DNA from 2 places in the Streptomyces sp. NPDC042259 genome. Region 1 is predicted to be linked to the other one. Evidence: riboswitches for the same ligand, from Rfam matches in the RefSeq annotation. Region 1 holds a riboswitch; the other holds the start of a gene.

Region 1 (15,425 bases):
CAGGTGCGGGACGCCGTCGGCGATGCCGTAGACGGGCCGGTTCCAGCGGTAGACGGTGCCGTTGTGCAGCACGAGTTCGTACAGCCCGGGCACCCCGCCCTCGTCCAGCACCCGCAGGGGGTCCTCGTCGTCGGAGAGGGGCAGCAGCGGCGGGAAGAAGCGCAGGTTCTCCTCGAAGAGTTCGTAGGCCGACTCGATCCAGCGCTCCCCGAACCAGGTGCGCGGCCGCACGCCCTGCGCCTGGAGTTCGGGCGGCCGGGTGTCGGTGGACTGCACGAACAACGGCGGGCGGGACTCGCGCCACAGCTCCCTGCCGAAGAGGAAGGGGGAGTTGGCGCCGACGGCGATCTGCGCGGCGGCGACGGCCTGCGCCGCGTTCCATACGGCGGCGAACCGGCCGGGGGTCACCTGCAGATGCAGCTGGACGGAGGTGCACGCCGCCTCGGGCGTGATCGACTTCGCGGTGCAGGTCAGCCGCTCGACGCCGGCGATGTCGATGGTGAAATCCTCACCGCGCGCGGCCACGATCGTGTCGTTGAGCAGGGTGTAGCGATCGGCCTCGGAGAGGTTGGCGGAGACCAGGTCCGCCGCGGTGAGCGTCGGCAGAATACCGATCATCACGATCCGGGAATCCACTTCGCCGGCCTTGCGGTCGGCGTAGGAAAGGCCCGTGCGCAGCTCTTCGGCGAGCTGGTCCAGGACACGGCCGGTCAGCCGGTGCGGCACGATATTGACTTCCAGATTGAAACGCCCCAGTTCGGTCTGGAAATCACGGCTCGCAATACGCTCCAGCACCTTCGAGTTCATCATGCTCGGCAACCCGTCGGGGCCCGCGAGATTCAGCTCGATCTCCACACCCATGAGATTCCTGGGGCGGTCGAACCGCTTCTCCTCCAGCAGCCTCCCCAGCCCGCGCAGACACCGCCGGAGCTTGTCCCGGTACCACTGCCGGTCAGCGAGGTCGAACTCCTCGGCCACGACCTTCTCACCCATCGAAGGGTCCCTCCTCACGTGGGTCGCCCGCGGCGTCAGGCGCTCGTGTCCGCATCGATGATGCCCAGGCAATGTGATCGATAACGCCGTGCCGGAGCCGCATACCCGGTAGGCTCGGCCCGAAGCGCACTCCGGCACATTCCGTCGGCATGAAGCGACACCCCGGGCATATCGCATTGCGCTGGTGATAAACACCGACGAGATTCGGCCGACCGTATCCGGGGCAGATTCCGAGGTCATGAGAGCGGGCCGGGAACAAATTCACCGAAATCCCCCCGGAACCGGGCCCGGATTTCCCCTTGCCGGAAATACGCACGACCGCTAGCGGAAACACTCCGTGAACATGTGTCGTATAAACTCCATGGACAAGGCAGAGAGTAGGCGCCCTGGCAGTCGGTCCCGGCCCCCCTCTGACCCTGCACACCGACAGCGTCGTCCGCACCTGCCCAGCATCACCGTGTCTCCGAAGTGAGAGGCGACCCGCCATGCCCCTGCATGTCCCCCCTGCCCCCGCGCCTGCCCTCCGCACGGTCCTCACGGCCCTCGGTTCCCCCACCGCGGTCCGTGCGGCACGCACCCCTTCCCTCAAGGCCGCCCAAGGGCCCCTCACCGCCGAACTCCCGCTGCCCGTCCATGTGCTGGAGCACGTGACCGCCCGGAGCGGCGCGCCGCGCACCCGGCTCACCGGCTGGCGCTTTCTGATCAAGGAAGCGCAGCGGGCGGTGGCCGCGGGCGAGACGACGCCGACCGCCGACGGCTGGGCGTTCTCCTACTTCTTCGAGGGGCCGTACGTCGCCTCGACCGAGCTGGCCCTGCGTCAGGCCGAATCGATGACGACGCCTTACCAACCGCGGCTGCTGTCGGTGCCCGAGCTGTACATGCTCACCCTCTGGTTGCATGCCGACATCACCGCCGACGCCTCGTCGGGCGTCCCCGGGCCGGGCGATCTGCTGGTGCCGCTCGCCCCCGCTCCCCCCGGAATCGCCGCCCACCGCCCGCACCGGGTCGCCGATCTGCTGACGGTCCTCACCCACCGGCTCGCCCCGGCCCCGCGTCTGACGTCTCCGGCGGCCTGAGGCACGGCAGTCGCGGCCGCCGCGCAGATCTTCGAACCATCCGTCCCGCTACGAGCACCGAGCGCCCCGTGACCCACCGGTCGCGGGGCGCCGTGCTGTCCTCACCCCCGCGGCGTAGCCCACATTGACTACTCCCGAACCCCCCGAAGTGGCCGTCTTGTTGACAGCAACCGCCCGCACGGGTGACGCGTCTCCTTCCGGTGAGGAGAGCTGCCGGGAAATCCCTGCGGAATCACGCCCGTAGGGCAACACTGGGGAGCGACCAAACGATTCACAACGGGGGGCGGCATGACCACCGCATCGAGCCGCAGGACAGAGACCACACCGCAGCGAAAGAACCCTTCCATGTGCCAGCACCAGCCCGCGTGCCCGTCAGCCGACTCCACCGACCGGGAGGCCGCCCATCTGGTGGCGCACTACCCGGAACAGGGATGGAGCCTGCTGTGCAACGGCGTCCTGTTCTTCGAGGACACCGGTGAGCTGCTGCCGGACGGACAGATCATCGCTCCGCACCGGCCGCTGGGCACCGAGCACGTGGTGACCGCCGCGTAAGCCCGTCCGGCGGATCACGCGGGCGGGCGGTGGGGGCCGCGTCGTCCGCACCACCGCTGCGCGGTGATGTCCTCGGTCGCCGGACGGGCCGGCCGGCTGACCTCAGCCGAAACCAAGCCCGTCCGGCGTTTGGGGACGCGCCCGCAGGGCGCCCGACGCCGCAGGCGGCACGGACGGCCCGCAGCCGAAGGTCCGCCGTACACAGAAGGGGCCGGCCCGGCGCAATCGCCGAACCGGCCCCGACGTGTGTCAGCCCCGGGGACTCGATCCCCCGGACCTTCAGCCGTCGTACTCGTCCATCGGGGGGCACGAGCAGACGAGGTTACGGTCGCCGTACGCACCGTCGACGCGGCGCACCGGCGGCCAGTACTTGTCGGCGGCGGAGACCCCGGCCGGGAAGACGGCCACCTCGCGGCTGTAGGGGTGCTCCCAGGCGCCGGCCACGGAGGCGGCGGTGTGCGGGGCGTTCCGCAGCGGGTTGTCGTCCTTGTCCCACTCCCCCGAGCCGACCTTCTCGATCTCGGCACGGATCGCGATCATCGCCTCGCAGAAACGATCCAGCTCGGCGAGGTCCTCGCTCTCCGTGGGCTCGATCATCAGCGTTCCGGCCACCGGGAAGGACATCGTCGGCGCGTGGAAGCCGTAGTCGATCAGGCGCTTGGCGACGTCGTCGACACTGACGCCGGTCGCCTTGGTCAGCGGCCGCAGATCGACGATGCACTCGTGCGCGACCAGGCCGTTGGGACCGGTGTAGAGCACGGGGAAGTGCGGCTCCAGGCGCTTGGCGATGTAGTTGGCGCCGAGCACCGCGACCTGCGTGGCGCGCTTGAGGCCCTCGCCGCCCATCAGCCGGACGTACGCCCAGGAGATCGGCAGGATGCCGGCCGAGCCCCAGGGGGCCGCCGAGATCGGGCCGACACCCGTCGCCGGGCCCGCGGTGGGCTGGAGCGGGTGGTTGGGCAGATAGGGCGCGAGGTGGGCGCGGACGGCGACCGGCCCGACGCCCGGACCACCGCCGCCGTGCGGGATGCAGAAGGTCTTGTGCAGGTTCAGGTGCGAGACGTCGCCGCCGAACTCGCCCGGCTTGGCCACGCCGACCAGGGCGTTGAGGTTCGCGCCGTCGACGTACACCTGGCCGCCCACCGCGTGGACCTCCGCGCAGATGTCGGCGACGTGCTCCTCGAAGACACCGTGCGTGGACGGGTAGGTGATCATCAGCACGGACAGCTCGTCACGGTACTGCTCGATCTTGGCGCGCAGGTCGTCGACGTCGACCTCGCCGTCGTCGGCCGTCTTGACCACGACGACCTTCATGCCGGCCATCACGGCGCTGGCGGCGTTGGTGCCGTGCGCGGAGGAGGGGATCAGACAGACGGTACGGCGGTCGTCACCGTTGGCACGGTGGTACGCCCGTACCGCGAGCAGACCCGCCAGCTCGCCCTGCGAGCCCGCGTTCGGCTGGATGGACACCTTGTCGTAGCCGGTGACCTCCGCGAGCCGCTCCTCCAGCTCGGTGATGAGCGTGAGGTAGCCACCCGCCTGCTCGACCGGTGCGAAGGGGTGCAGCGCGCCGAACTCGGGCCAGGTGACCGGCTCCATCTCGGTGGTCGCGTTGAGCTTCATGGTGCACGAGCCGAGCGGGATCATGCCCCGGTCCAGGGCGTAGTCCCGGTCGGCGAGGCGGCGCAGGTAGCGCAGCATCGCGGTTTCGGACCGGTGCTGGTGGAAGACCGGGTGGGTGAGGTAGTCGTCGGTGCGCAGCAGCCCCTCGGGAAGCGCCTCCGCGACCTCGGCGTCGAGCGCCTCGATGTCGGCGTCCACCCCGAAGGCCGACCACACCGACGCCACCTGGACGCGCGTGGTGGTCTCGTCGCAGGCGATGCCGACCTCGTCGGCGTCGACCAGGCGCAGGTTGACGCCCCGCTCACGGGCGGTCGCGACGACCTCGGCCGCCCGGCCGGGCACCCGCGCGGTGAGGGTGTCGAAGTACGTGCCGTGCACGACCTCGACCCCGCCGGCGCGCAGGCCCTCGGCGAGCAGCGTGGCGTAGCGGTGCGTGCGCCGCGCGATGCCCGCGAGGCCGTCCGGGCCGTGGTAGACCGCGTACATGCCGGCCATGACGGCGAGCAGGACCTGGGCGGTACAGATGTTGCTGGTGGCCTTCTCGCGGCGGATGTGCTGCTCGCGGGTCTGCAAGGCCAGGCGGTAGGCCTTGTTGCCGTCCGCGTCCACGGAGACGCCGACGAGGCGACCGGGGAGGCTGCGGGCGAACTTCTCGCGGACGGCCATGAATCCGGCGTGCGGACCGCCGAAGCCCATGGGCACGCCGAAGCGCTGGGTGGTGCCGACCGCGACGTCCGCGCCCAGCTCGCCGGGCGAGGTGAGCAGGGTCAGCGCGAGCAGGTCGGCGGCGACGGTGACGATCGCGCCCAGCTCGTGCGCCCGCTCGATGACGGGACGGAGGTCCCGCACGGCACCGGAGGCACCGGGGTACTGCAGGAGCACACCGAAGACGCCGCGCTCGGCGATGTCGTCGGGGATGCCCTGGGAGAGGTCGGCGACGACGACCTCGACGCCGGTCGGTTCGGCGCGCGTCCGTATCACCGCGATGGTCTGCGGCAGCGCGTCGGCGTCGATGAGGAAGACGCCGTCCTTGACCTTGCCCACGCGCCGGGACAGCGACATGGCCTCGGCCGCGGCGGTGCCCTCGTCGAGCAGGGAGGCGCCGGAGGTGGGCAGCCCGGTCAGGTCGGCGACGACGGTCTGGAAGTTGAGGAGCGCCTCCAGCCGGCCCTGGGAGATCTCCGGCTGGTACGGCGTGTAGGCCGTGTACCAGGCGGGGTTCTCCATGACGTTGCGCAGGATCACCGGCGGGGTGAAGGTGCCGTGGTATCCGAGCCCGATCATCGGGGCCAGGACCTCGTTGCGGTCCGCGAGCGTGCGCAGCTCGGCGAGGACCTCGGCCTCGCTGCGGGCGTCGGGCAGCCGGAGCGCCTCGGTGCTCTGGATCACGGCCGGTACGGCGGCGGCGGTGAGCTCGTCGAGCGAGCCGAACCCTACCTGGGCGAGCATCTTCGCCTGGGCCGCGCTGTCGGGCCCCACGTGGCGGTGCTCGAACGGCGTGCCACGCTCCAGGTCGGAAAGGGAGATGCGGTGGGCTGTCATCTGCGGAGGCCTCCTGGTCGTTGCGACCTGCGAGGGGTACCACGGCGCGGGTACCCGGACGGCCTCCCCCTCTGTCATCTCAACCTGAGAGCTTCACCGGGCCGCACGGGGCGGTCCGGCTTTCACCGTCGGTGAGGAGGGGCTTCGTCGCTGTACCCGACCCGGCCCGCCCTGCTTTCCAGAGTGACCTCGTCCGCGCGGTACGTGTGCCTGAGAGATTCCGGGGAGGATTTGCTCCTTCGGCGCCCCCGTCGAACCCGTCAAAGGATCTCGGAGGACTCTCCCGCGTGGGGTCTGCAGCCACTGTCAGCCTACCAGCGCGGGTCCGGACGGATCCCTCGAGTGGCCGGTTCCCGCTTTGTGCCTTTTCGTGGTCCTCAGGGCTTCTCTGTGCTTCTCTGTGCTTTCCCAGGGGCCTCGGAGGTCGCTGGGGGTCCGGAGGGCAGACGCGACCACGGGAGGAACCGTGCAGACCGATATCGATCCACGGAGTCTGATCGGCCGCAAGGCGTTCGACCGCAACGGCGCCAAGATCGGCACCGTGGACGAGGTGTACCTCGACGACGCGACCGGGGAGCCGGAGTGGGCGGCGGTGCGCACCGGGCTGTTCAGCCGGGACGCGTTCGTGCCGCTGGAACCGAGCCGGGTCGAGGACGACACCCTGCACATCCCCTATGACCGGGCGCTGATCAGGGACGCCCCGGACTTCGGGGTCGGCCGGCACCTCTCCCCCGAACAGGAACTGCAGCTCTACCACCACTACGGGCTCGACCTCCCCCCGCCGGACCCCGAGCACGCCTGGCGGCCCGGCTCTCAGCCGGACACGCCCCCGGCCAACGGCTGACCACCGGACCGGGCCTCCGGCGTGACGGCCGGCCCTGCCGGTTCATGGGGCCCGGATTCGGGCGGCCCGGTGGGCGTCGGCGGTTGCGTCGGCGCCGCCGGCTCCGGCGGGTGCTCCCAGGCGGCTCTGATCAGCGGCAGCGGCTCACCGGGTTCGAGCGCCGGGTCGTCCACGGCGAAGGTGCGGACCCGGCCCGGCCCGGACCAGGGCTGCTCGAAGCGGACGGTGACGCGGCCGACCCCGCTGCCCTGGATCCAGCCAGTCCCGTACTCGGCGTGCCGGATGTCCAGCCCGGGCAGCCAGCGCCGCGGCCGCCGTCCGGCCGCCCCGTCCGCCGTGGGCTCCCCCTCCCCTTCCGCCCCCGCGGTCGGCGGCCGCTCCGCCACTGCGGCGGCCTCGGCCTCGCTCGCCGCCTGGGCGAAGAGGTCTTCCTGGGTGTAGTCGGCGAGCCCGGTGACGCCGACCCCCAGCAGCCTGACCCCGGCGGTGGTGTCCACGCCGTCCAGCAGCCGCCCCACGGCCTCCCGGACCACCCCGAGGTCGTCCGTCGGCCCGCGTAGCGTCTCCGAGCGGGTCAGCGTCGAGAAGTCGTAGCTCCGCACCTTGATCACGACGGTGCGTCCGGACCGTCCCGCCGCGCGCAGCCGCTGGACGCAGCGGTCGGCGAGCCGGGCCAGCTCCAGCTCCACCCGGGTCCGGTCGGTGACGTCCTCTTCGAAGGTATCCTCCACGGACACCGATTTGGCGTCCCGCTCGGCGACGACCGGTCGGTTGTCCCGGGCGGTCGCCAGGGCGTACAGCCCGGCGCCGTGCGCCTTGCCCAGCAGCCGTACGAGTTCCGCCTCGCCCGCCTCGGCCGTCTCGCCCACCGTCGTGAGCCCGGCCCGCCGCAACGTTTCAGCGGTGGCCGGTCCGACGCCGGGGATGGCCCGCACCGACATCGGGGCCAGCAGCTCCAGCTCGGTGCCCGGCTCGATGACGACAAGGCCGTCGGGTTTGGCCTGCTCGGAGGCGATCTTCGCCAGCATCTTGGACCCGGCGAGGCCCACCGACCCGCTGAGCCCGGTGGCCTCCCGGATGTCCCGCCGCAGCCGCTCCCCGACCGTCTGCACGGCCCTTGAGGAAGGCTCGACGCCACCGGCCTCGAGATCCACGAACGCCTCGTCCAGGCTCAGGGGCTCCACGAGCGGCGACAGCTCGCCGAGCAGCCCCATGACCACCTCGCTCACCTCTCGGTACAGGGTGAACCGGGGGGCCAGGTAGGCGGCGTTGGGGCACAGCCGCCGCGCCTGGGCCGTCGCCATCGCCGAATGGACGCCGAAGGCCCGGGCCTCGTACGACGCCGTGGCCACCACGCCCCGGGGACCGATCCCGCCGACCACCACGGGCTTCCCGCGCAGGCTGGGCTTGGCCGCCTGCTCCGCCGCGGCGTAGAACGCGTCCATGTCGAGATGCAGGATGGTCGGTGCGGCTCTCACATCTCCGATGCTGCCCTATGCCACTGACAATCGGCGCCGGCCCGCGGGGCGGCGCCGGTACCGGGCCGACGGGCCCGGTGGCGCGCCGCTCAGCCGACCCGGTTGCGCCGCCTCGCCAGCTCGTCGGCCGGATTGTGGCCGATGAGCGTCTCGCCTGTGTCGACCCGCTCCCCGTGCAGCTTGGCCAGCGCGCTCTCGACGTCGCGCCACACCACCCCCACGGCGATCCCGAAGACGCCCTGCCCGCCCTGGAGGAGGTCGACGACCTCGGCGGGCGAGGTGCACTCGTAGACCGTGGCACCGTCGCTCATCAGCGTCATCTGGGCCAGATCCGCCATGCCGCGCGCCCGCAGGTGCTGCACCGCGGTGCGGATGTTCTGCAAGGAGACCCCGGTGTCCAGGAGCCGCTTCACGATCTTGAGGACGACCACGTCCCGGAAGCTGTAGAGCCGCTGGCTGCCCGAGCCGTAGGCGGGCCGCACGCTCGGCTCCACGAGCCCCGTCCGCGCCCAGTAGTCCAGCTGGCGATAGGTGATGCCCGCCGCCGCGCACGCCGTGGGACCCCGGTATCCGACGTGGTCGTCCCCCGGCTCCTGCGGCGTGCCGACCACCGCCGGCCCACCATGACGGGGTCCGGGTTCGACCGTTCCCCCATGCAGCGGATACGGACCGCCGACCGCCGTACCGTCGCCCGTGCTTCTCACGCCGACCTCCGTCCTTGACCTGCCCTCTCGACGGTAGGCAGTCACTCGGGGTGCGTCAACGATCGCCACACTCGGCACGCCGAGTGATAATCACCCAGAGAGTGGTTTTACGTGTCCCAGCGCCGGGAAAGGCTACTCGAATGCGCCACGGCCGCCCCACAAGGACCGCCGGCGCGCCTCACTGGCTGTTGGTGCCGAAGTCCTCCGGCGAGATCTGGTCGAGGAACTCGCGGAACTTCTCCACCTCGTCCTCCTGCTCGTCCGGGATGGCGATTCCCGCGTCGTCCAGCACCCCGTCACTGCCGTAGATCGGCGTTCCCGTGCGCAGCGCCAGCGCTATGGCGTCGGACGGCCGGGCGCTGACCTCCACCCCACTGGCGAAGACCAGCTCCGCGTAGAAGACCCCTTCGCGCAGATCCGTGATGCGGACCTCCGTGAGCTGCTGCCCGACCGCGTCCAGCACGTCCTTGAAGAGGTCGTGGGTCAGCGGACGGGCGGGGGCCATGCCCTGCTGGGCGAAGGCAATGGCCGTCGCCTCCCCGGGTCCGATCCAAATGGGGAGGTAGCGATCGCCTCCCACTTCACGCAGGAGCACGATCGGCTGGTTGGAGGGCATTTCCACCCGGACACCCACGACATCGAGCTCGTTCACACAGCAACCCTAGGACGTGCCCGGCAGGTTTGGGTAGTCGGGCCACCCTCCGGTCAGTACGAGCGGGGGTGCAGGGCGCTGCGCACCAGGGCCGCGTGGAGGCGTACGGACAGCGCGGCCAGCTCCCGCGCGGTGGCCTCGGCGTGCGCCCTGGTCTGCGGATTGCGGTGCCGCCGCAGGGGTGCGACCACCTGTTCGACCAGCCCGGCCTCACGATCGGCGGCGGCCTTCATGGCCCGGAGGTGGCGGGGTTCCAGGCCGAAACGGCCCAGATCCGCGACGAGCTTGGCCACGGCGACCGAATCGACGTCGAATCCGCCGTCCGAGTGGGCGCCGATCAGGCCGTACGACTCCCATTCGGCGAGTTCGGGCTCGGTCACACCGGTGACGGCCAGCAGCTCGGCACGGCCGATCCGCGTGGCCGTGGACGGCTTGGAGCCGGCCGCCGCGGCCTCGGGGTCCTCGGGGTCCACCGGGGCGTCGACGGCGTCCCTCGGCTGCCCCGGTGCGGGCAGCTGCACCCGCTCGCCCCGGGCCAGGGCGTCCAGCTGCTCCCGGATGACCTTGAGCGGAAGGTAATGGTCCCGCTGCATGCGCAGGACGAATCCGAGCCGCTCCACATCCTCGGCGCTGAACTTGCGGTAGCCGGACGGGGTGCGCTGCGGCTCCACCAGTCCCTCCGCCTCCAGGAAGCGGATCTTGGAGATGGTGACCTCGGGGAACTCGTCCCGCAGCAGATTGAGCACCGTGCCGATGCTCACCAGCCGGCCGTCCGCGCCGGCGGCACCGGAGGATCCGGTGCCGCCCGGGGATGTTCGAAGCATGGCCCTTCCCTCGCGGGGTCAGATGCCGCGCTGGCTGCCGTAGAAGACCAGACGGTACTTACCGATCTGCACCTCGTCGCCGTTCGACAACGACACCGTGTCGATGCGCTCCCGGTTGACGTACGTGCCGTTGAGGCTGCCGACGTCCGTGACGGTGAAGACGCCGTCCTGGCCTCTGCGGAACTCCACGTGCCGTCGCGAGACCGTGACGTCGTCGAGGAAGATGTCACTCTGCGGGTGACGGCCCGCGGTGGTCACCTCCCCGTCCAGCAGGAAGCGGCTGCCCGAATTCGGACCGCGCCGGACCACCAGCAGCGCCGAGCCCAACGGCAGGGCGTCGACGGCCGCCTGGGCCTCCGGGGAGAGCGACGGGATCGGCGTCTGCCCGGTGGTCTCCGAGTCGTACGCCTCGAGACCGGAGATGGAGATGGTCGAGGTCGTCTCCGAGGCGCGCTCGGCGGCGGCACCCGGCCGCAGCGGCGCACCGCAGTTGGAGCAGAACCGGCTGGCTTCGCCGGCCCGGTGGCCACACCTCGTACAGACCGGCAAGGCAAACCCTCCACCCGCGCTCGAGGCCTCTGGTGCTCCGAAACCTATGCGTCCGGCTCCGGCAGGGTCAACAGAGCCCTGACCGCCGGGGGCACCCACCTGGTCCCGGAACAGAGGACGCCCTTCCTGGGCCCCCTCGCCGCCTTCCGCCGGACGCGACGCCCTGTGACGGGCGGAGCCGCCGTCCTGGCGTGCGCTCTTGCCGAACAACTTCCCAAACAACTTCACGGGCGATTCCCCTTGACCGAAACAGACCCGCCCGTGGGGCAGGACAAACCCTCGATGCACACACCGTCCGACCCGGACACCTCTACAACGTCCGTGGTCAGCTCACAGTTTCCACCACGCGCCCCCAACTTGGTGCGCCGACCCCCCGCAACCTCCCACGCTCCCCGTGGAGCCCTCATCCGCGTCCGCCTCACTGCGATGACGACCGAGCGTAGTCAGGCCGCTTCGCCGGGCGCAAGGCATCCACGATGATCTTCTCAGACCGGGCCACCGCCACGCCCGCCTGCTCCTTCTCCAGAGTCTGCACCACGCCACCGGGGATGTTCAGCGCCGGTTCCAGGTCCTGCGGCTTGCCGATGACCTTGAACCGGTAGGGCTGCGAGACCTTCTTCCCGTCGATCTCCACCCGGCCCGCGGCACCCGAGAAATAGGTGTCGGCGACCACCCGGACATCGTTGATCTGGATGGCCTCCGCACCCGCGGCACGCAGTTCCTGGATCGCGTCGAGCAGCATGTCCGCCTCGACCTTGCCCTTGGCGTCGGTGACCGTCAGCTCGATACCGGGCCCCCTGGCCGCCACCGTGCCGGCGAGCACCCCGAGCTGTCCCTCTTTCTGCTCGGTCTGCTTACGCGCCTCGGCGGCCTGGTTGGAGCTGCTCTCCAGCTCCGATCGCTGGTTCTCCAGCCGCCGCTTCTCGTCCTCCAGACGCTTCGTGCGGTTGTCCAGTTCGTCCAGGATCCGCACCAGGTCCTCCTGGCGGGCCCCGCGCAGAGCACTGCTGTCGTTGGTCGAGCGGACCTGAATGGCCAGGCCCAGGCCGAGTACGCACAGCAGCAGCGCCACGATGAGCTGCGCCCGCGTCAGCCTCGGCGGCCACAGCCCCTTGACGAGCCGTTGACGGCCGGTCAGCGGCCCCGGCCCGGTGGGCGCTTCCGCCGGTGTCGCCACGGGTTCGGGCGTGTCCTCCTCGGCCGGCGAAGGCTCCGGGCGCGGCCGCTGGGGCCGGCCCGCCTCGTCCGGCTCACCCGCCTCGTCCGGCAGGTCCGGCTTCGCGGCTTCGCCGGGTGCCGGTGCCCGCTCGGGCCCCACGGCCTCGCCGGCCGCCTCACCGGGCTCTTCGGGCAGCCGCTCCGGCTGCTCCTCCGGTTCCGGCTTTCCGGACTTCTTGGGCGTGTCGTCGCTGCTCATCGGCCTCACGCCCGGAACACGTGCCGCCGGATGGCGGCCGCGTTGGAGAAGATACGGATGCCCAGGACGACCACGACACCGGTGGACAACTGCGCGCCGACACCGAGCTTGTCACCGAGGAAGACGATCAGCGCGGCCACGACGACGTTCGACAGGAAGGAGACGACGAACACCTTGTCGTCGAAGATTCCGTCCAGCATCGCCCGGAGGCCGCCGAACACCGCGTCGAGTGCCGCCACGACAGCGATGGGAAGGTAGGGCTCGACCACCGTCGGCACCACGGGACGGACGACCAGTCCGACCACGACTCCCACGATGAGGCCCAATACGGCGATCACGATGTGCCCTTCCCTGTGTCGGTGCCGCGTTTCTCCGCGCCACCGCCCTGCGGCTGTGCGGTACGTACGAGCAGGCTCGGCGCGGCCGGCAACCGGACCTCGCCCTCGGCGGAGATGCCGGCCCGGACACCGTAGTTCTGCTGGAGAACATGCAGGTACTGTCCGTCGGCACTGTCCTGGAAAGCGGTGCTCAGCCGCTGACCGTCGCCGATCGCCAGCACCGTGTAAGGCGGCACCAGCGGTCTGTTGTCGACCAGTATGGCGTCACCGGCGGCCCTGATCGCCGACAGCGCCGTCAGTCGCTGTCCGTTGACGGCGATCGCCTCGGCGCCGGACTGCCACAGACCGTTGACGATGCGTTGCATGTCACGGTCGCGCACCCGACCCGTGTTGGAGAACCCGCTGCTTTCCCGTGGTCCCCCGGCGCCGCTCTGCTTGGTCCGTTTGGCGTCGTCGACGACCACCTTGACCCCGGGCCCGCGCGCCGGGGTGGCCCCCGCCAGCAGCGACACCAACTCGGCGCTGTCCCCGCCGTGTTTCTCCAGGGCGTCCCGCTGCTTGGCGCCGACCGTGTCGCGCAGCGTGTCGACGTTCTTCTGCAGGGTGTCCGCGGCGGAGGTCTCGGTCTCGATCCGGTCGATGAGCTGCTGGCGCTCCTTGGCCAGGGTGGGCGCCGCTATCCGCGCCTGCGCGGCACCGAGCGTCACCACCGCCGCGGCCAGCAACAGGGCGGCGGCGAGCCCCAATTTGGCCCGCAGCGTGCTCGGCAGGCCCTTGCCGCCGTCCGCACGCCGGGCCGCGGCCTCCGCGTAACCGTCGTCGAGGCTGTGGTCCATGACATTGGTCAGCAGCGACATGGAGGCATCGGGGCGCGGAGCCGGAGATGCGGTGCTCCGAACGGGGGGCTGCTGCGACATGCCGCACATCGTCGCACGTCGGAGGCGTCGTCTCCCAATGGCCCCACCGGCGTGCCGGATCCGGACCGGGAGACGACGCCCCGATGTCCCCTTGTTCCTCTCGGGTACCGCTATCGGGTACCCCGCTTCGTGCCGGTCAGCGCCCGGCGCCGTCCACGATCGCCGACCACTCGTCCAGCAGGGCCTGCGCGGAGGCGTCGTCCGGACCCTCCGCCCACAGGTGCGTCACCGCCTCGGCCGGGTCGGGCAGGACCATCACCCAACGCCCGTCGGCCTCGACCACCCGCACACCGTCGGTCGTATCGACCGAACGGTCCCCGGCCGCCTCGACGACGTGCCGCATGACGAGCCCCTTGACCGCCCACGGCGTGGCCAGGTCACGGCGCAGCACATGCGCCCGCGGAATGCGTGCGTCTATCTGGCTGAGGGTGAGCTGGGTGCGCGCCACCAGGCCGATGAGGCGTACGAACGCGGCGGTGCCGTCGAAGACGCTGCTGGACTCCGGGACGATGAAACCGCCGCGGCCGTCACCACCGAAGATCGTCGACTCGGCGCGGCCGACCCGGGTCAGGTCGTCGGGCGACGTCGTCGTCCACTCGACCTGGGTGCCGTGGTACGCGGCTACTTGTTCGGCGATCCGGGTGGTGGTCACCGGGAGCGCCACCCGCCCGCTGCGCCGCTCGGCGGCGACGAGGTCCAGCAGGACAAGCAGGGCGCGGTCGTCCTCGACGATGCGCCCGCGCTCGTCGACGAGCGAGATCCGCTCACCCACCGGGTCGAACCGCACTCCGAACGCGGCCCGTGCCGAGGCGACGATCTCCCCGAGCCGTACCAGCCCGGACCGGCGGGTGTCGGCGGTCTCGGTCGGGTGCGCCTCGTCGAGTCCGGGGTTGATGATGAGCGCGTCCACCCCGAGCTTGCCCAGGAGGCTGGGCAGAACGAGCCCGGCGCTGCCGTTCGAGGCGTCGATGACGACCTTGAGCCCGGCCTCCTCGACGCCGTTCGTGTCCACCGACCGCAGGAGCGAGCCCGTGTAGGAGTCGTAGACGCTGGACGGGAAGGACAGGTCACCGATCTCGCCGGGGAAGGCACGCCGGTATTCCTGCCGGGCGTAGACCCGGTCGAGCTTGCGCTGCCCGGCCTGGGACAGGTCGGCGCCGCGCTCGTCGAAGAACATGATGTCCACCGAGTCCGGCACGCCCGGTGACGTACGGATCATGATGCCGCCGGCGCTGCCGCGCGCGGTCTGCTGCCGGGCGACCGGCAGCGGTACGTTCTCCAGGTCCCGTACGTCTATGGCACTGGCCTGCAGCGCGGAGATGACCGCGCGCTTGAGTGCCCGGGCGCCACGGGAGTGATCACGGGCCGTGGTGACCGTGGAGCCCTTTTTGAGGGTCGTCGCGTAGGCGCCGGCGAGCCGCACCGCGAGTTCGGGGGTGATCTCCACATTGAGGATGCCGGAGACGCCCCGGGCGCCGAAGAGGTGGGCCTGGCCACGGGATTCCCAGATGACCGAGGTGTTGACGAACGCGCCCGCCTCGATGGTCTTGAAGGGATAGACCCGGACGTTGCCCTGAATGATCGATTCCTCACCGACGAGGCACTCGTCCCCGATGACGGCGCCGTCCTCGATCCGGGCGGCCCGCATGATGTCGGTGTTCTTGCCGATGACGCAACCGCGCAGATTGCTCTGCGGGCCGATGTAGACGTTGTCGTGCACCACGGCCTTGTGCAGGAAGGCACCGCTCTTGACGACGACGTTGGAGCCCACCACGGTGTGCTCGCGGATCTCGGCGCCCGCTTCGACCTTGGCGTAGTCGCCGATGTAGAGCGGGCCGCGCAGGACCGCGTCCGAGTGGACCTCGGCGCCTTCGGCCACCCAGACGCCGGGGGAGATCTCGAAGCCGTCGATGTCG
Region 2 (15,425 bases), on a different contig from region 1:
CACCTCGTGGGCGAGGATGTCGCGCAGCACGCCGCCGCCGACCGCCGTGGCCACGCCGAGCGCGGCGGCGAAGGTCAGGCCGAGGCCGTGGGCATGGGCCTTCATCGTGCCGGTGACACAGAACAGGCCCAGTCCGGCGGCGTCGAAGACGCCCACCGCCTTGGTGATCCGTTCGACCTCGGGATGCAGGAAGACCACGAGCAGGGTGGCCAGCATCGGGGTCAGGAAGTAGCCGAGGTCGGTGAAGGCGGCGGGCGGCACGGCACCGATGATCAGGTCCCGCAGCACCCCGCCGCCCAACGCCGTGACCTCGGCGAGCACGGTCATGCCGAAGACGTCGAAGTTCTTCCGCACGGCGAGCAGCGCACCCGAGATGGCGAAGACGAAGATCCCGACGAGGTCCAGGGAATGCTGGACTGAGGGGCTGAACAGATCGGTGAGCACGCGACATTCTTACCCGTCGCGGACAGTGGTCCCGACCTCCCCACTGTCCCCAGCGTCCTCACCGACTCTACCCAGCCCCATGTCCCTCGGCGCTACGGCTTCGCGGGCTTGCCCGGCTTCCCGATCCAGGTGTCGAAGAGACCGCCGAGCTTCTGGCCCGAGACCTTCTCGGCGAGAGCGATGAACTGCTTGATGTCGGCGTTGCCGTAGCGGTGCTGCGAAGTCCACAGCGGCAGCAGCTTGAAGAAGGCCTTGTCGCCGATCCGCTCGCGCAGCGCCTGCAGGGCCATCGCCCCGCGCTGGTAGACCGCCCGCGAGAACATCGTGTCGCGCTGCGGGTCGGCGACGACGATCTTCCAGAAGGGGTCGTCGGCGCCGTAGCGGTTGTAGGCGTCCAGGAAGGACTGGTGGGCGCTCTTGCGGCCCTTGTGCTCGTCCCACAGCCACTCGGAGTAGGAGGCGAAGCCCTCGTTGAGCCAGATGTTCTTCCACTCGCGCACCGAGACGGAGTCACCGAACCACTGGTGGGCCAGCTCGTGGACGATGGTGCCCTCGTCCCGGACCGCCGAGTAGACCGGCTTGGTCTGGGTCTCCAGCGAGAACTCGGCGTCCGGCATGTCGTCGACGATGGCGCCCGTCTCCTCGAAGGGGTACGGACCGAAGACCTTCGACCAGTAGTCGGTGGCCTCGGCGGTGATCCCGTAGAAGTCGACGGGGTTCTTGCCCTTGAGCACCGGGTCGACGGCCACGTAGATCGGGGTGCCGGCGGGGGTCTTGCCCGTGCGCACGTCGAATTTCCCGATGGTGGCGGTGGCGAGGTAGGGCGCCATGGGCCGGGTGGCCCGCCAGTGCGAGACGGTCTTGGAGCCCTGGGTGCGGGTGGAGACCAGCCGGCCGTTGGAGATGCCGGTGAGGCCCTTGGGGGCCTTGATCCGGACGTCGAAGGCGGCCTTGTCCGAGGGGTGGTCGCTGGAGGGGAACCAGGTGGAGGCGGCATTGGGCTCGCAGGCGACGAAGACGCCGTCGGGGGTCTTCATCCAGCCGTACTTGGAGCCGAAGATGATGGGGCCGCTGAGCGGCTTGGGTATACCGCCGTACGTCACCGTGGTGGTGAAGGTCCGGCCCTTGGCCAGGGAGTTGCGGGGGCGGATGTTGATCTCGTCGCCGGTGCGGGTGAAGGCGGCGCGCCGGCCGTTCACCTCGACCGAGGTGACCTTCAGCTGCTGCAGGTCGAGGTGGAAGGACGAGAGCGACTTCGTGGCCCGCGCGGTGACGGTCGCCTTGCCGTCGAGCCGCCCGGTCTCGGGGGTGTAGCCGATATCGAGCCCGTAGTGCCGGACGTCGAAGCCGCCGTTGCCCAGGTTCGGGAAGTAGGAGTCCCCCACCCCGGGGGCGCCCGGGGTGGGCGCCGGGGCGGCGGAGATCACCCATACCGACGCGGCGGCGGTGGCGAGGGCGAGAAGTCTGGTCGAGCGGTGCCGGGCGGAGCGGCGGGAGAGAGCCATGAGTCGTTCCTTTCGAACACGCGAACGCCAATGCAGCGCACGCGCCGACTCTGCCCCCTCCCGCCCCAACCAGCCAAGAGCTTTACCGATTTGTCATACCGGGACGTTCGTCACAGCCTCGTCCGGAATGTTCTCCGGGTGATGGCAAGCCACTTGATGCCCTGTCACCAGCGGGATCAGCGGTGGTTCCTGCCGCTCGCACACCTCCGTCGCCTTCCAGCACCGGGTGTGGAAGCGGCACCCCGACGGCGGGGAGATCGGCGAGGGCACATCGCCCTTGAGGAGAATGCGCTCCCGCTTCGCCCGTCGTTTCGGGTCCGGCACCGGCACCGCGGACATCAGCGCCTTGGTGTAGGGGTGCATCGGCGTCGCGTACAGCGCCTGGCGGTCGGCCAACTCCACGATCTTCCCGAGGTACATGACCGCGATCCGGTCGGATACGTGCCGGATGACCGACAGGTCGTGCGCGATGATGACGTACGTCAGGCCCAGCTCGTCCTGGAGGTCGTCCAGCAGGTTGACCACCTGGGCCTGGATCGACACGTCCAGCGCGGAGACCGGCTCGTCCGCGACCACCAGCTTGGGCTTGAGCGCGAGCGCCCGGGCGATGCCGATGCGCTGCCGCTGGCCGCCGGAGAATTCGTGCGGATAGCGGTTGTAGTGCTCCGGGTTGAGGCCCACCAGCCCCAGCAGTCGCTGGACCTCCTTCTTCACCCCGCCCTCGGGGGTGATCTTCTGGAGCTTGAAGGGCGCGCTGACGATCGAGCCGACCGTATGCCGGGGATTGAGCGAGGAGTACGGATCCTGGAAGATCATCTGGACGTCGCGGCGCAGCGGCCGCATCCCGCCCACCCCCAGGTGCGTGATGTCCTTGCCCTCGAACTCGATCCGCCCGCCGGTGGGCTCCAGCAGCCGGGTGATCAGCCGGCCCATGGTGGACTTGCCGCAGCCGGACTCCCCCACCACGCCCAGGGTCTCCCCCGGCCGCACGTCGAAGGAGATGCCGTCCACGGCCTGCACCGCGCCCACCTGGCGGCGCAGCAGCCCCTTGGTGATCGGGAAGTGCTTGACCAGGCCCTCGACCTTGAGCAGGGGTTCACCCGCCGCCTTCGCGGGCCCCTGGCGGGGAATCGTCGCCCGGTGATCGGGCGCGGTCTCGTCGGGTACGGCGTTATCGGGCACGGGTCGGTCCTTCACAGCTTGGGCGCAATCTCTTCGGTCCAGATGCGCGTCCGCTCCTCCTGCGGCAGGTGACAGGCGGAGTGGTGCCTGCCGCCCTCGTCACCGGTCACCAGGCGCAGTTCGGGCCGCTCGGTGCGGGTGACGCCGCCCTTGGGCAGGTCGGCGTAGGGGCAGCGCGGGTTGAAGGCGCAGCCGGACGGCACGTTGATGAGGCTGGGCGGCGAGCCCTTGACGGGGATCAGCCGCTCGGTCTGGTCCCGGTCGATGCGCGGCATCGAGCCCAGCAGCCCCCAGGTGTAGGGGTGCTGGGGTTCGTAGAAGACCTTCTCGGCCGGGCCGCGTTCGACGCAGCGGCCGCCGTACATCACCAGGATGTCGTCGGCCAGCTCGGCGACGACGCCCAGGTCGTGGGTGATGATGATGACCGCGGAGCCGAACTCCTTCTGCAGATCGCGGATCAGGTCGAGGATCTGCGCCTGGACGGTCACGTCCAGGGCGGTCGTCGGCTCGTCCGCGATGAGCAGCTCGGGGTTGTTGACCAGCGCCATCGCGATCATCGCGCGCTGGCGCATGCCGCCGGAGAACTGGTGCGGGTAGTCGTCCACCCGCCGGTCGGGCTGGGGGATGCCGACGCGGTCCAGCAGCTCGACCGCGCGCTTTCGGGCGGCCTTCTTGTCCACGTCGTGATGGACCCGGTAGGCCTCGACGATCTGTGCGCCGATGGTGAAGTACGGGTGCATGGCCGACAGCGGATCCTGGAAGATCATCGCCATCTCGCGGCCGCGCAGCCGGCGTACCTCGTCCGGGTCGGCGGTCATCAGTTCCTTGCCGTCGAGCCAGATCTCGCCGGTGATCCGGGCCTTGCGGCGGCCGTACTGGCCGACGGTGTGCAGGCCCATGATGCCGAGCGAGGTGACCGACTTGCCGGAGCCGGACTCGCCGACGATGCCGAGGGTCCTGCCCTTCTCCAGCTGGAAGGAGAGCCCGTCGACGGACTTCACCATGCCGTCGTCGGTGGGGAAGTGGATCCGCAGATCGCGTACGTCGAGGAAGGCGGTGGGTGCCGCGGCGGCCGTGCGGACGGGCTCGCCGACGGCGCCGCTGGGGGAAAGGTCCGTCACGAGAGCCTCACTCGGGGGTCGATCACGGCGTACAGGAGGTCCACCACGAGGTTGGCGACCACGACGGCGACCGCGGCGACGAGCGTCACCCCGAGGATCAGCGGCAGATCGCGGTCGCTGATGGCCTTCACCGCGGCCTGGCCGAGGCCCGGCAGGTTGAACGTGGACTCGGTGAGGATCGCGCCGCCGACGAGGGCGCCGAGGTCCATGCCGAGGATGGTCAGGATGGGGGTCATCGTGGAGCGCATGGCGTGCTTGCCGATGACGACGGGTTCGCGCAGGCCCTTGGCGCGGGCCGTGCGGATGTAGTCCTCGCCGAGGATCTCCAGCATGGTGGCCCGGGTCAGCCGGGCGTACATCGCCGCGTAGAGGAAGGCGAGGGTGATCCAGGGCAGGAGCAGCCCGCCGAACCACGCCCCCGGATCCACGGCGAAGTCGACGTATTCACCGTCCACCCAGCCCAGTCCGTAATGGAAGATCGCGAGCGAGAGCAGACCGGTGAAGTAGATCGGCAGCGAGACACCGCTGAGTGCGACGGTCATGGCCGCGCGGTCCCATACGCTGCCGCGCTTGAGGGCGGAGACGATGCCGGTGGTGACGCCGCCCAGCACCCACAGCACACAGGCGCCCCCGGCCAGCGAGAGCGTGACCGGCAACCGGTCCTGGAGCACGGGCCAGATGGCCTGCTCGGTGCGGAAGGAGTAGCCGAAGCACGGGGCGTCGCAGCGGACGGAGGTGCCGCCGCCGCTGTAGTCCCGGCCGGCGAAGATGCCGGTGACGAATTCCCAGAACTGCACGAGGATCGGCTTGCCCAGTCCGAGCTTCTCCCGGATGCCCTCGATCGTGGCCGGGTCCGCCTGCTTGCCGACGTACAGGGCGGCGGGGTCGGCTCCGGTGAGCTTCGGAATCGCGAAGAAGATGCCGAAGGTCACCAGGGTGACCACGAGCAGCATCACGATGACGGCGATCAGCCGCCTGACGATATAAGCGAACACTGCGGTCGGCCCGGCGGCGGCCCGGGAACCCCTCGGTCAAGGGGCGCCCGGACCGCCACGCGCGGCCCTCACCTGCCCTTCGGGCCTAGCGGCGGGTGCGCCGGTGGAGCGGACGGACTGTCACTTGACGACACCGAGCGAGGCGTAGTCGTAGCGGCCGTTGTAGGCGTCGGCCGTGTAGACGTTGGTCAGCCGGGAGCTGCGCCAGATGATGTTCTTCTCGTAGGTGAAGGGCAGGTACCAGGCGCCCTCCATGACCTTCTTGTTGGCCTCCTGGTAGATCTTCCCGGCCTTCTCCGGGTCGGTCTCGGCAACACCGTCGTCGAAGAGCTTGTTGACCGCCGGGTCGTCGAGTTCGGGGTAGTTCTGGTTGCCGCTCTGCTGGATGAAGCGGCCGTCCGCGATGGGCTTCAGGAAGCCCTGGCCGCTGGGGAAGTCGGCGCCCCAGCCCATGATGATGATTCCGTAGTTCTTGGACTTGACGTTCTTCGGCGCACCGATGATGCCGGTGGACTGCGCGCCGTCGAACTGGTCGATCTGCGCGTCGATGCCGACCTTCTTCAGGGCCGCCTGCAGCGACTCGGCGGTGGCGACCTCCGGCGGCTTGTTGTTGCGGACCGCGATCGTGGTCTTGAAGCCCGTGGGCTTGCCGCAGGCCTTCAGCTCCTCCTTGGCCTTGGCCTCGTTGGGCTTGCCCTGCTTGACGTCGTACGGGTCGTAGGCGGCGTCGAAGCCCTTGACCGACGGCGGCAGCATGCTGGTGCCGATGGAACCGCCCGCCTGCGGGCCGCCGCGGGCGGTCTGCAGCGAGGTGTGGTCGGCGGCGTAGATGACGGCCTTGCGGCAGTGCTCGTTGTCGAACGGCGCGACCGTCTTCGGGAAGGCGGCGTAGCGGATGAAGCCGGTGTCGGGGTTGTCGACGTTGGCCTTGTTCGACTGCAGGGCCTTCTGGCGGCCCGCCGAGCCCATGCCCGTCGCGTTGATGTCGAGGTCGTAGTCACCGGCGATGAGCCGGTTGTCCATGTCGTCGGCGTTGGTGGTGAGCTTGAGCGTGATCTTGTCCGGCAGGGCCTTGCGGACCGGGTCGCTCTCCTTCTTCCACTTGTCGTTGCGGACCAGCTCCAGGCCCTTGTTCGGGGTGTAGGACACCCACTTGTAGGGGCCGTTGGAGAAGGGCTTGCTGCCGTACTTCTCGACGGTGTCCTTGTCCGGGCGGACGGGTCCGGCCGCGGGCAGGGCCAGCATCTGGAGGAAGTCGCCGTTGGGCTTGGGCAGCTTGAAGACGATCGTCTTCGCGTCGGGCGTCTCGATCGCCTTCAGGCCCAGCTTGTCCTTGGAGGTGTCCTTGTAGGGACCCTTGTACTCGTTGCCCGGGTCCAGGGTGTCCTTCAGCCAGGTCGGACCGCCGGAGATCTTGTCCGTGGCCCAGGTGCGCTCGATGCCGTACTTGATCTGCTGGGTGGTGACGGGCTGGCCGTCCTCCCAGGTCAGGCCGTCACGCAGGGTGAAAGTGTAGGTCTTCTTGTCGGCCGACATCCGGCCGGTGTCCGTGGCCATGTCCGGCACGAGCGTGGAACTCTGCGCGCCGGGGGCGGCCTTCGGGGTGACGAGGGTACGGACGTAGTAGCGGGCGAAGTCCCACATGAATCCGTAGTAACCGCGCTGCGGGTCCCATGAGTCGGCGTCCTGGGTGCCGATGAACTTCAGCTCGCCACCCTTCTTGTCGGACACGCTGGCCACCTTGCCGACACCGGCGTTGAAGCCCGCGGCCTTGCCGCCCTTGCCGTCGTCGCTCCCGCCGCCGCCACAGGCGGCGGTGCCGACGAGGGCCGCGACCACGAGGGCCGACCCTGCGGCCAGTCTCCGCCTCGAAGTGCTCTGAGTTGTCAAGATGTCGCGACCTCCGTGATCGACGCGGCCCGTGGGACGAGCCGGCTTGTTTCGGGAACGGCCTCCTGACGGAACGACAGGGGCGGTGTACGACAGCGGACTTGGCTGTAGGGGTCAGCGCGAACCCTTCGGGTCCAGCGCGTCACGCACGCCGTCGCCGAAGAGGTTGAACGCCAGTACGGTGACGAAGATGGCGAGACCCGGGATGATCATGAACATCGGGTCGGACTCGTAGGTGCCGACGGCCTTGGAGAGCATCTGCCCCCAGGACGCGGTCGGCGGCTTGACGCCGGCGCCGAGGAAGCTCAGCGCGGCCTCGGTGAGCACATTGGTGGGGATCATCAGCGTGGCGTACACGGTGATCGGTGCCACCAGGTTGGGCAGCAGCTCGCGCAGGAGGATGTACAACTGTCCGGCACCCAGGCTGCGGGCCGCCTCGACGTACTCACGCTCCCGCAAGGACAGCGTCTGACCTCGGACGATGCGGCCCACGTACGGCCAGCCGAAGAAGCCGATCACCACGATCAGCACGGCCATGCGCACGCCCGAACCGGACATTCCCCATAGCGTGTTGGGCACCACGGACACCAGTGCGATGATGAACAGCAGCTGCGGGAAGGCCAGCAGCAGATCCATGACCCGGCTGATGACGGCGTCGACCCAGCCACCGAAGTAGCCGGCGACGATGCCGACGACCGTACCGACCACGACGGCGACGACCGCGGAGAGGAAGGCCACGAGCAGCGAGATCCGGGCCCCGTAGACGACTCGGCTGAAGACGTCGCGGCCGTTGCCGGGCTCGACGCCGAAGAGGAAGTCGCCGTTGATGCCGCCCCAGTCGCCCTTGGGGGTGCTGAACAGCGGGTCGATCGTCTCCTCGTGGAATTCGTTCGGCGGATGCCCGAACGCGCTCACGATGAGCGGGGCGAAGACCGCGACCAGTATGAGCAGCAGCACCACGATGCCGCCGGACAGGGCCACCTTGTCGCGCTTCAGCCGGATCCAGGCGATACGCCAGGGGGAGCGCCCCTCGATCGCCTTCGCCGGGACGCCGGCGGCGACATCGACGGCTGCGGTCTCCGCCGCGCTCGTGTCGTGCAATGGTGCCGTCATCGTCTGGTGGACCCCTCTCGGCCGGCGCCAACCGGCCCAACGCCCGCCGCCCGAAAGGCGGCTGGATCACATCACTGGTGCATCACTGGTGCATCACTTGGTGCAGATGGTGCGCGGATGGTGCGATGGTGCGGGAAGTACACGCGGAGCAGGTCGTACGCAGGGCCGATGGCCCGGAGAGCGGGAGCCGACGGCCCTTGTTGCGGGCCTTGTTGCGGGCCTTGTTGCCGGAGTCTTCAACGCGTTCACGATCACCCGCCAGACCTGACCGGCAATGGATGCGCAACCGTGATGTGTAGAGAAGGGTTCCGTTATACGGACATCCCGGGTTCTCCAGCGGATGCGAACACCTGTCGCCTGCGGCGGGGGGGGGGCGCCCTGCGGGCGCGCGTCCTCAAACGCCGGACGGGCTTAATTCAAGCCCACCCCACGATCCGTCGGTCAGGCCCTAGCCCTGCCAGCCCTGTTGGGGCGGGTAGCCGTAGCCGGCCGAGGCGGCGGGGGCGGCGGGGCCGTAGGCGTCGCGGTCGAAGAAGGGCCGTGTGTTGGCCCGCATCCACATCGCGACCGGGTCGTAGTCGTCCGACATCGCCACCGTCGACACCGGCAGCCCCTCGGGCACCACACTGATCGACTGCTGCATCATCAACCGCACGGATTCCACGGCGGTTTGCGAGGTGTCATAGAGATCGAGGCCGATCGCCAGGTACGGGGTGCCGAGCGCGGGCTGCACCCAGGCCCGGCGCAGCGCCCGGACGGCGGGCGTGCGGTGGGCGTTCTGCCCGAGCAGGGCGTAGAACTGCGGAATGTCTATGGCCGGTTCGCTCAGGCGCAGCGGCCCGGCGGGCAGCCGGTCGAGTCCGCCGGTGATGCGCCGCAGGTCGAGCCACGGGATGCCGACACCGCCGCCGGGCGCGTGCGGGTTGAGCCACAGGCCCCAGCGGTCGGGGAAGAGGGCGGCGGCGATGGAGCGCCCGGAGGCGACCTCGTGGGCGCGGTTCCAGCCACTGGCGGCGAGTTCCTGCGCGGAAGTCACACAGGGCGCGTAGCCGAGCCCGTCGACCTCCATGTTCCCGTACTGGGCGTCGGGCGATCCGGCCTGGCCGTGCCACAGCAGCATCCACACCTGGCCCTCGGCGAGGGCGTGCAGGAGTGCCTCGTACGCGTCGTACCTGCCGGGCGCCACTTGGCGCAGCATCTGCTCCACGCCGCTCTCCGCGCCCGCGCTCACCTGGGTCCGCCTCTTCTCTCGGCCGTCTCTCCACCGCAGGGGGGCGTGATCGCGCACCCCCTGTCGTCATCCAACCAGCTTACGAGCCCGCGACGGCGGGCACGGGAGGAGTCACAGGTCACGGTCGTAGAACGGGCGGACCCTCTCCCGCAGCCAGTCGCCGACGGGGTCCTGCGCGACGTCGAGGAAGACCAGCTGTACGGGCCAGGGCACCGGGACGGTGCCGAGGGCCCGGCCGAGGGCGTCCAGGGCGGCGGTGCGGCTCCCGGGGTCGGGCAGGTCCAGTTCGACGCCGACGAACAGCGCCGGGGCACCTCCCTCGACGCTCGCCAGGGTGCGGCGCGCGGTCCGCACGACGGCGGCGGCCGCGAATTCCAGTCCGGCGGCGGCGAGGAAGGCGGTGGGCTCGTCCTGCCAGTCGGGCTCGAAGAGCCGGACCCGCCCGCCCGTCGGATCGCCCTCCAGCGTGCCGCGCCCGGCCCGGCACAGCGCGGCCACGGCGACCGGCGGCAGGGGGACACCGACCGCGCCCTCGGGATTGACCACGATGCCCACCTGCGGGGGCAGCCCCCGGGCGAACTCCACGGCGGGCGCCACGGTGAAGGACATCCGGTCCCCGACGACGCACCGGAACTGCGCCTCGGAGCTGAAGACGGGGACGAACGCCGCGCCGTCGAGTTCGAGCGTGGGGACATCGAGGTCGGGGCTGTCGGGGCCGCCGCCGTTCGGCAGCGGTATCCACAGGTGGCTGCGGCCGAGGACGTCGACGATCGCCGGACCGGCACCGGGGTCACCGAGGGAGCCGGCGAGCACCATTTCGAGTTCGTTGGCGGGCCAGCCCTGGGGGAGAGCGGGGGCGCCGGGGCCGCCGGCGGTCACGCCTTGGGGGACACCGCCCTGAGCGGGGGTCCAGCCGTACTGCTCGGGGATGCTCATCTCGTCCAACTCGCCCAACGCCGTCCAACCACCGTATCGACAAAGCCGCATCCGAACCCTAGCGGCTCCGGGGGCCACGGCTCTCGTCGGCAGCCGAATTCGGTGCCGATCCGGATGTTCGGCGCGGATGCCCTGCGGGCCGTGGCATGTGCACCACCGCTGCGCGGGGTGTCCTCCGGACGGGCTCAATGTGGCCAGCTTTCCCTGCGGGCCGTGGCAGGTGCACCACCGCTGCGCGGCGGTTGTCCTCAATCGCCGGACGGGCTTGATTTGGCTGAGGCCAGCCAAAACCAGCCCGTCCGGCGTTTGAGGACGCGCCCGCAGGGCGCTCGCCGCCGCAGGCGGCCAAGGCGGCCCGCAGCCGACAAACCGCCGGCCCGGCGAGAGGCGGCAAGACCGCCCTCCCGGACCGTCAGCCGTCGAAGACGATCCTTTCGATCGTCCCGGCAGCCCCCCGGTCAAGCAGCACGGCAGAGGCGCAGCCATCCGGCAGGTGGCCGGCGGCGGTGTCCGTGATCAGTCGGGACATCGCCCGGCAGTGCCGGGCGAAGGCGCGTGCGGAGACGGTGCGGCCGCGTGCCGCCTGGCCGGCGAGCGCGGTGGGCGGGTCCACGGCCAGGACCAGCAGATGGACCGAGCCGCCGCGCCGCCGCGCGTCCCGGACGAGCCAGCGGCGGACCCAGCCGCGCTGCCCGCAGTCGTGCACGACCGCGCTCGCCCCCGAGCGCAGGGCCCGGCGCAGCCCGGCGTAGTGGGCGATCCGTACGAGCGGGCGGTAGGCCCCGTAGGGCAGCCAGGGCGGGGTGCGGCGCTCCAGCCGGTCGCGGGCGTCCTGGGAGTCGACGCACCAGACCACCGCGTCCCGGCCGTCCAGGGCGGCCACGGACCGCCGGATCAGTGTCGACTTGCCGCTTCCGGGGAGTCCGGAGACGACGAGCAGGTCCCCGGCCGGATATCGCAGGATCGCGGGGGCCGTGCCCCCGCGGAGATCGCGCACACCCGTCGGTCCCACGTTTCGCCGCGCCCCCTGCGCCCTCGGCGGCCCAGGCGGCACGGACCCCACCCGTGTCGTGTCCGTACCCCGCGCCCGCACCGTGCTCCCCCTCCTTCGGCCTCCCCTGTCCGGCCCCCCGGCCCCCTACCCACCGAACGTAAAGGAAAGGTAATCCAAATCAGGGGGTCTCGGGCCGTCCGTCGCACGCCTGTACGTGCAATGATGTGCGCGCCAACTGCATACCGGCCGCTCGAATCCGCGCGGGAGAGTCCCAGCACTATGTGTGCTGGGCGCCGAAGGAGCAAGTTCCTCCCTTGAATCTCTCAGGCCCCGTACCGCGCGGGTGAGGCAGATCTGAAAAGCGAGGCGCCCCCGGGCGACCTCCACCCAAGGTGCAAGCCGGGGACCCGTTCGTTTCGGGGCTCTCGGTGAACCTCTCAGGTTCCGATGACAGATGGGGAGGCCGTGACCCCTCTTTCGCGAGCCTTCCGCGAGTCTCGCGACCACGCCTGGGAGCCTGAACCATGACCGAAGCCCCCCGCCGCACCGCCCTGGACGCGCTCCACCGCGCGCTCGGCGCGACGATGACCGACTTCGCGGGGTGGGACATGCCCCTGCGCTACGGGAGCGAGCGCGACGAGCACGTCGCCGTGCGGACCCGTGCCGGTCTCTTCGACCTGTCGCACATGGGCGAGATCACCCTCACCGGCCCGCAGGCCGGCCGGGCGCTGGACTTCGCGCTCGTCGGCAATCTGTCCGCGCTGGCCGTGGGCCGGGCCCGCTACACCATGATCTGTGACGCCGCGGGCGGCATCCTGGACGACCTGATCGTCTACCGGCTGGCCGACGAGGAGTTCATGGTCGTCGCCAACGCCTCGAACGCGCAGGTCGTGCTGGACACGCTGACCGAGCGCGCCGCGGGCTTCGAGACGGCCGTCCGCGACGACCGGGAGAACTACGCGCTGCTCGCGATCCAGGGCCCCGAGTCCCCCGGCATCCTCAAGTCCGTGACCGACGCCGACCTCGACGGCCTCAAGTACTACGCGGGTCTGCCGGGCACGGTGGCGGGCGTGCCGGCGCTGATCGCCCGTACGGGTTACACCGGCGAGGACGGCTTCGAGCTGTTCGTCGCCCCGGCCGACGCCGAGAAGCTGTGGCAGGCGCTCACCGAGGCGGGCGCGGACGCCGGTCTGGTGCCGTGCGGCCTGTCCTGCCGCGACACGCTGCGGCTGGAGGCGGGCATGCCGCTGTACGGGCACGAGCTGACCACCGCCACCACGCCCTTCGACGCGGGTCTGGGCCGGGTCGTGAAGTTCGACAAGGAGGGCGACTTCGTGGGCCGCGAGGCCCTCACCGCCGCCGCCGAGCGCGCCGCCGCCCAGGCCCCGCGCAAGCTGGTCGGGCTGATCGCCGAGGGCCGCCGGGTGCCGCGCGCCGGGTTCCAGGTCGTCGCCGGCGGCCAGGTCGTCGGCGAGGTCACCTCGGGTGCCCCCTCCCCCACGCTCGGGAAGCCGATCGCCATCGCGTACGTCGACGCGGCGCACGCCGAGCCGGGCACGCAGGGTGTAGCTGTGGACATCCGCGGTACCCACGAGCCGTACGAGGTCGTCGCTCTGCCGTTCTACAAGCGTCAGCGCTGACCTTCCCGATCGGTTGTCGATCAGTTTTCGATCGGCTTTCGTCCCACCTGTCAAGACCCGTTGCACAAGCACCCACGCGCATCCAGGAGAATCAAGCCATGAGCAACCCCCAGCAGCTGCGTTACAGCAAGGAGCACGAGTGGCTGTCGGCCACCGAGGACGGTGTGGCGACGATCGGCATCACCGAGTTCGCGGCCAACGCGCTCGGTGACGTCGTCTTCGCCCAGCTCCCCGCCGTCGGCGACACCGTCACCGCGGGTGAGTCCTGTGGCGAGCTGGAGTCCACCAAGTCGGTCAGCGACCTGTTCTCCCCGGTGACCGGCGAGGTCGTCGAGGCCAACCAGGACGTCGTGGACGACCCCGCGCTGGTGAACTCCGCCCCCTTCGAGGGCGGCTGGCTGTTCAAGGTGAAGATCACGGACGAGCCGGCGGACCTGATGTCCGCCGACGAGTACACCGCCTTCGCCGGCTGAGCCCGTACCCCGCCTCCGCCCCACCCAGGAAGTCCAGGAAGAACTCATGTCGCTTCTGAACAGCTCCCTCCATGAGCTCGACCCCGACGTCGCCGCCGCTGTCGACGCCGAACTCCACCGCCAGCAGTCCACCCTCGAGATGATCGCCTCGGAGAACTTCGCTCCGGTCGCGGTCATGGAGGCGCAGGGCTCGGTCCTCACCAACAAGTACGCCGAGGGCTACCCGGGCCGCCGCTACTACGGCGGCTGTGAGCACGTGGACGTCGTCGAGCAGATCGCGATCGACCGGATCAAGGCGCTCTTCGGCGCCGAGGCCGCCAACGTGCAGCCGCACTCCGGCGCACAGGCCAACGCCGCGGCGATGTTCGCCCTGATCAAGCCCGGCGACACCATCCTGGGCCTGAACCTCGCCCACGGCGGGCACCTGACCCACGGCATGAAGATCAACTTCTCCGGCAAGCTCTACAACGTGGTCGCCTACCACGTCGACGAGCAGACCAACCTGGTCGACATGGAGGAGGTCGAGCGCCTCGCCAAGGAGCACCGCCCGAAGCTGATCATCGCCGGCTGGTCCGCGTACCCGCGCCAGCTGGACTTCGCCGCCTTCCGCCGGATCGCGGACGAGATCGGCGCGTACCTGATGGTCGACATGGCCCACTTCGCGGGCCTCGTCGCCGCCGGGCTGCACCCCTCCCCGGTGCCGCACGCGCACGTCGTGACCACCACCACGCACAAGACCCTCGGCGGTCCGCGCGGTGGCGTGATCCTCTCCACGGCCGAGCTGGCCAAGAAGATCAACTCCGCGGTCTTCCCCGGTCAGCAGGGTGGCCCGCTGGAGCACGTGATCGCGGCGAAGGCGGTGTCCTTCAAGGTCGCGGCGAGCGAGGAGTTCAAGGAGCGCCAGCAGCGCACCCTGGACGGCGCGCGGATCCTGGCCGAGCGTCTGACGCGGGCCGACGTGGCCGAGGCGGGCGTCTCCGTCCTCTCCGGCGGCACGGACGTGCACCTGGTCCTGGTCGACCTGCGCAACTCCGAGCTGGACGGCCAGCAGGCCGAGGACCGTCTCCACGAGGTCGGCATCACGGTCAACCGCAACGCCATCCCGAACGACCCGCGCCCCCCGATGGTCACCTCGGGCCTGCGGATCGGCACCCCGGCGCTGGCCACCCGCGGTTTCCAGGAGGATGACTTCCGCGAGGTCGCGGACATCATCGCCGAGGCCCTCAAGCCGGTCTACGACGCCGAGGCCCTGCGCGGCCGCGTCACGGCCCTGGCGGACAAGCACCCGCTGTACGCCGGCCTGAAGTAACGAAAGCGGTCCGGGTTCACCCGCCGGTACGGGGCATCGCGCACACTGAGAGGTGAGCGCGGTGCCCCGCACCGTGTGGCGCAGCGCACGCTCCTCGCCCCCAGGAGAGGCGTCCGCACAGCGCACACTGGACATACGGCCGTAGAACCGTGCAGCGTGCCCGTCCCGTAGGTCGGCGCGTCGCGCCCGCCCCGTGCGTCACCGCACGTCCCCCCAGTACCACCCACCAGCAGAAGGAAGCCGCCACCGTGGCCATCTCCGTTTTCGATCTCTTCTCGATCGGCATAGGCCCGTCCAGCTCCCACACCGTCGGCCCGATGCGCGCCGCGCTGATGTTCACGCGGCGGCTGAAGAACGAGGGCCTGCTGGCGCACACCACGTCCGTGCGGGCCGAGCTGTTCGGCTCGCTCGGTGCCACCGGCCACGGCCACGGCACCCCCAAGGCCGTCCTGCTGGGTCTGGAGGGCCACTCCCCCCGCACGGTCGACGTCGAGACCGCCGACGACGAGGTCGAGCGCATCCGCACCACGAAGCGGCTGCGGCTGCTCGGCGCGGAGATCGGTGCGGACCACGAGATCGACTTCGACGAGTC

Evidence for each region. A riboswitch is a leader RNA that binds a small molecule or an ion and turns the genes downstream of it on or off. The one in region 1 is predicted to bind glycine.
Region 2: it holds a riboswitch for glycine, as region 1 does, so the genes downstream of both, gcvT (glycine cleavage system aminomethyltransferase GcvT) here and gcvP (aminomethyl-transferring glycine dehydrogenase) in region 1, are expected to answer to the same signal.

The regions. Positions count from the first base shown of each region.
Region 1 is NZ_JBVJDW010000008.1:331,958-347,382, forward strand. Features, by position in the region: gene ACZ6MA_RS22895 (glutamate-cysteine ligase family protein) at 1-993, opposite strand, end outside; gene ACZ6MA_RS22900 (hypothetical protein) at 1,479-2,069, shown strand; gene ACZ6MA_RS22905 (DUF5999 family protein) at 2,415-2,621, shown strand; gene gcvP (aminomethyl-transferring glycine dehydrogenase) at 2,901-5,786, opposite strand; glycine riboswitch at 5,975-6,082, opposite strand; gene ACZ6MA_RS22915 (PRC-barrel domain-containing protein) at 6,253-6,630, shown strand; gene ACZ6MA_RS22920 (DNA polymerase IV) at 6,600-8,108, opposite strand; gene ACZ6MA_RS22925 (MerR family transcriptional regulator) at 8,198-8,812, opposite strand; gene ACZ6MA_RS22930 (bifunctional nuclease family protein) at 8,991-9,464, opposite strand; gene ftsR (transcriptional regulator FtsR) at 9,518-10,288, opposite strand; gene ACZ6MA_RS22940 (FHA domain-containing protein) at 10,307-11,107, opposite strand; gene ACZ6MA_RS22945 (DUF881 domain-containing protein) at 11,256-12,254, opposite strand; gene ACZ6MA_RS22950 (small basic family protein) at 12,260-12,592, opposite strand; gene ACZ6MA_RS22955 (DUF881 domain-containing protein) at 12,589-13,509, opposite strand; gene ACZ6MA_RS22960 (sugar phosphate nucleotidyltransferase) at 13,646-15,425, opposite strand, start outside.
Region 2 is NZ_JBVJDW010000005.1:240,803-256,227, forward strand. Features, by position in the region: gene ACZ6MA_RS16635 (trimeric intracellular cation channel family protein) at 1-444, opposite strand, end outside; gene ACZ6MA_RS16640 (M1 family metallopeptidase) at 537-1,949, opposite strand; gene ACZ6MA_RS16645 (ABC transporter ATP-binding protein) at 2,043-3,146, opposite strand; gene ACZ6MA_RS16650 (ABC transporter ATP-binding protein) at 3,143-4,252, opposite strand; gene ACZ6MA_RS16655 (ABC transporter permease) at 4,249-5,247, opposite strand; gene ACZ6MA_RS16660 (ABC transporter substrate-binding protein) at 5,368-7,137, opposite strand; gene ACZ6MA_RS16665 (ABC transporter permease) at 7,252-8,250, opposite strand; gene ACZ6MA_RS16670 (enhanced serine sensitivity protein SseB C-terminal domain-containing protein) at 8,699-9,448, opposite strand; gene ACZ6MA_RS16675 (enhanced serine sensitivity protein SseB C-terminal domain-containing protein) at 9,593-10,297, opposite strand; gene ACZ6MA_RS16680 (AAA family ATPase) at 10,830-11,510, opposite strand; glycine riboswitch at 11,663-11,759, shown strand; gene gcvT (glycine cleavage system aminomethyltransferase GcvT) at 11,936-13,051, shown strand; gene gcvH (glycine cleavage system protein GcvH) at 13,150-13,524, shown strand; gene glyA (serine hydroxymethyltransferase) at 13,571-14,833, shown strand; gene ACZ6MA_RS16700 (L-serine ammonia-lyase) at 15,082-15,425, shown strand, end outside.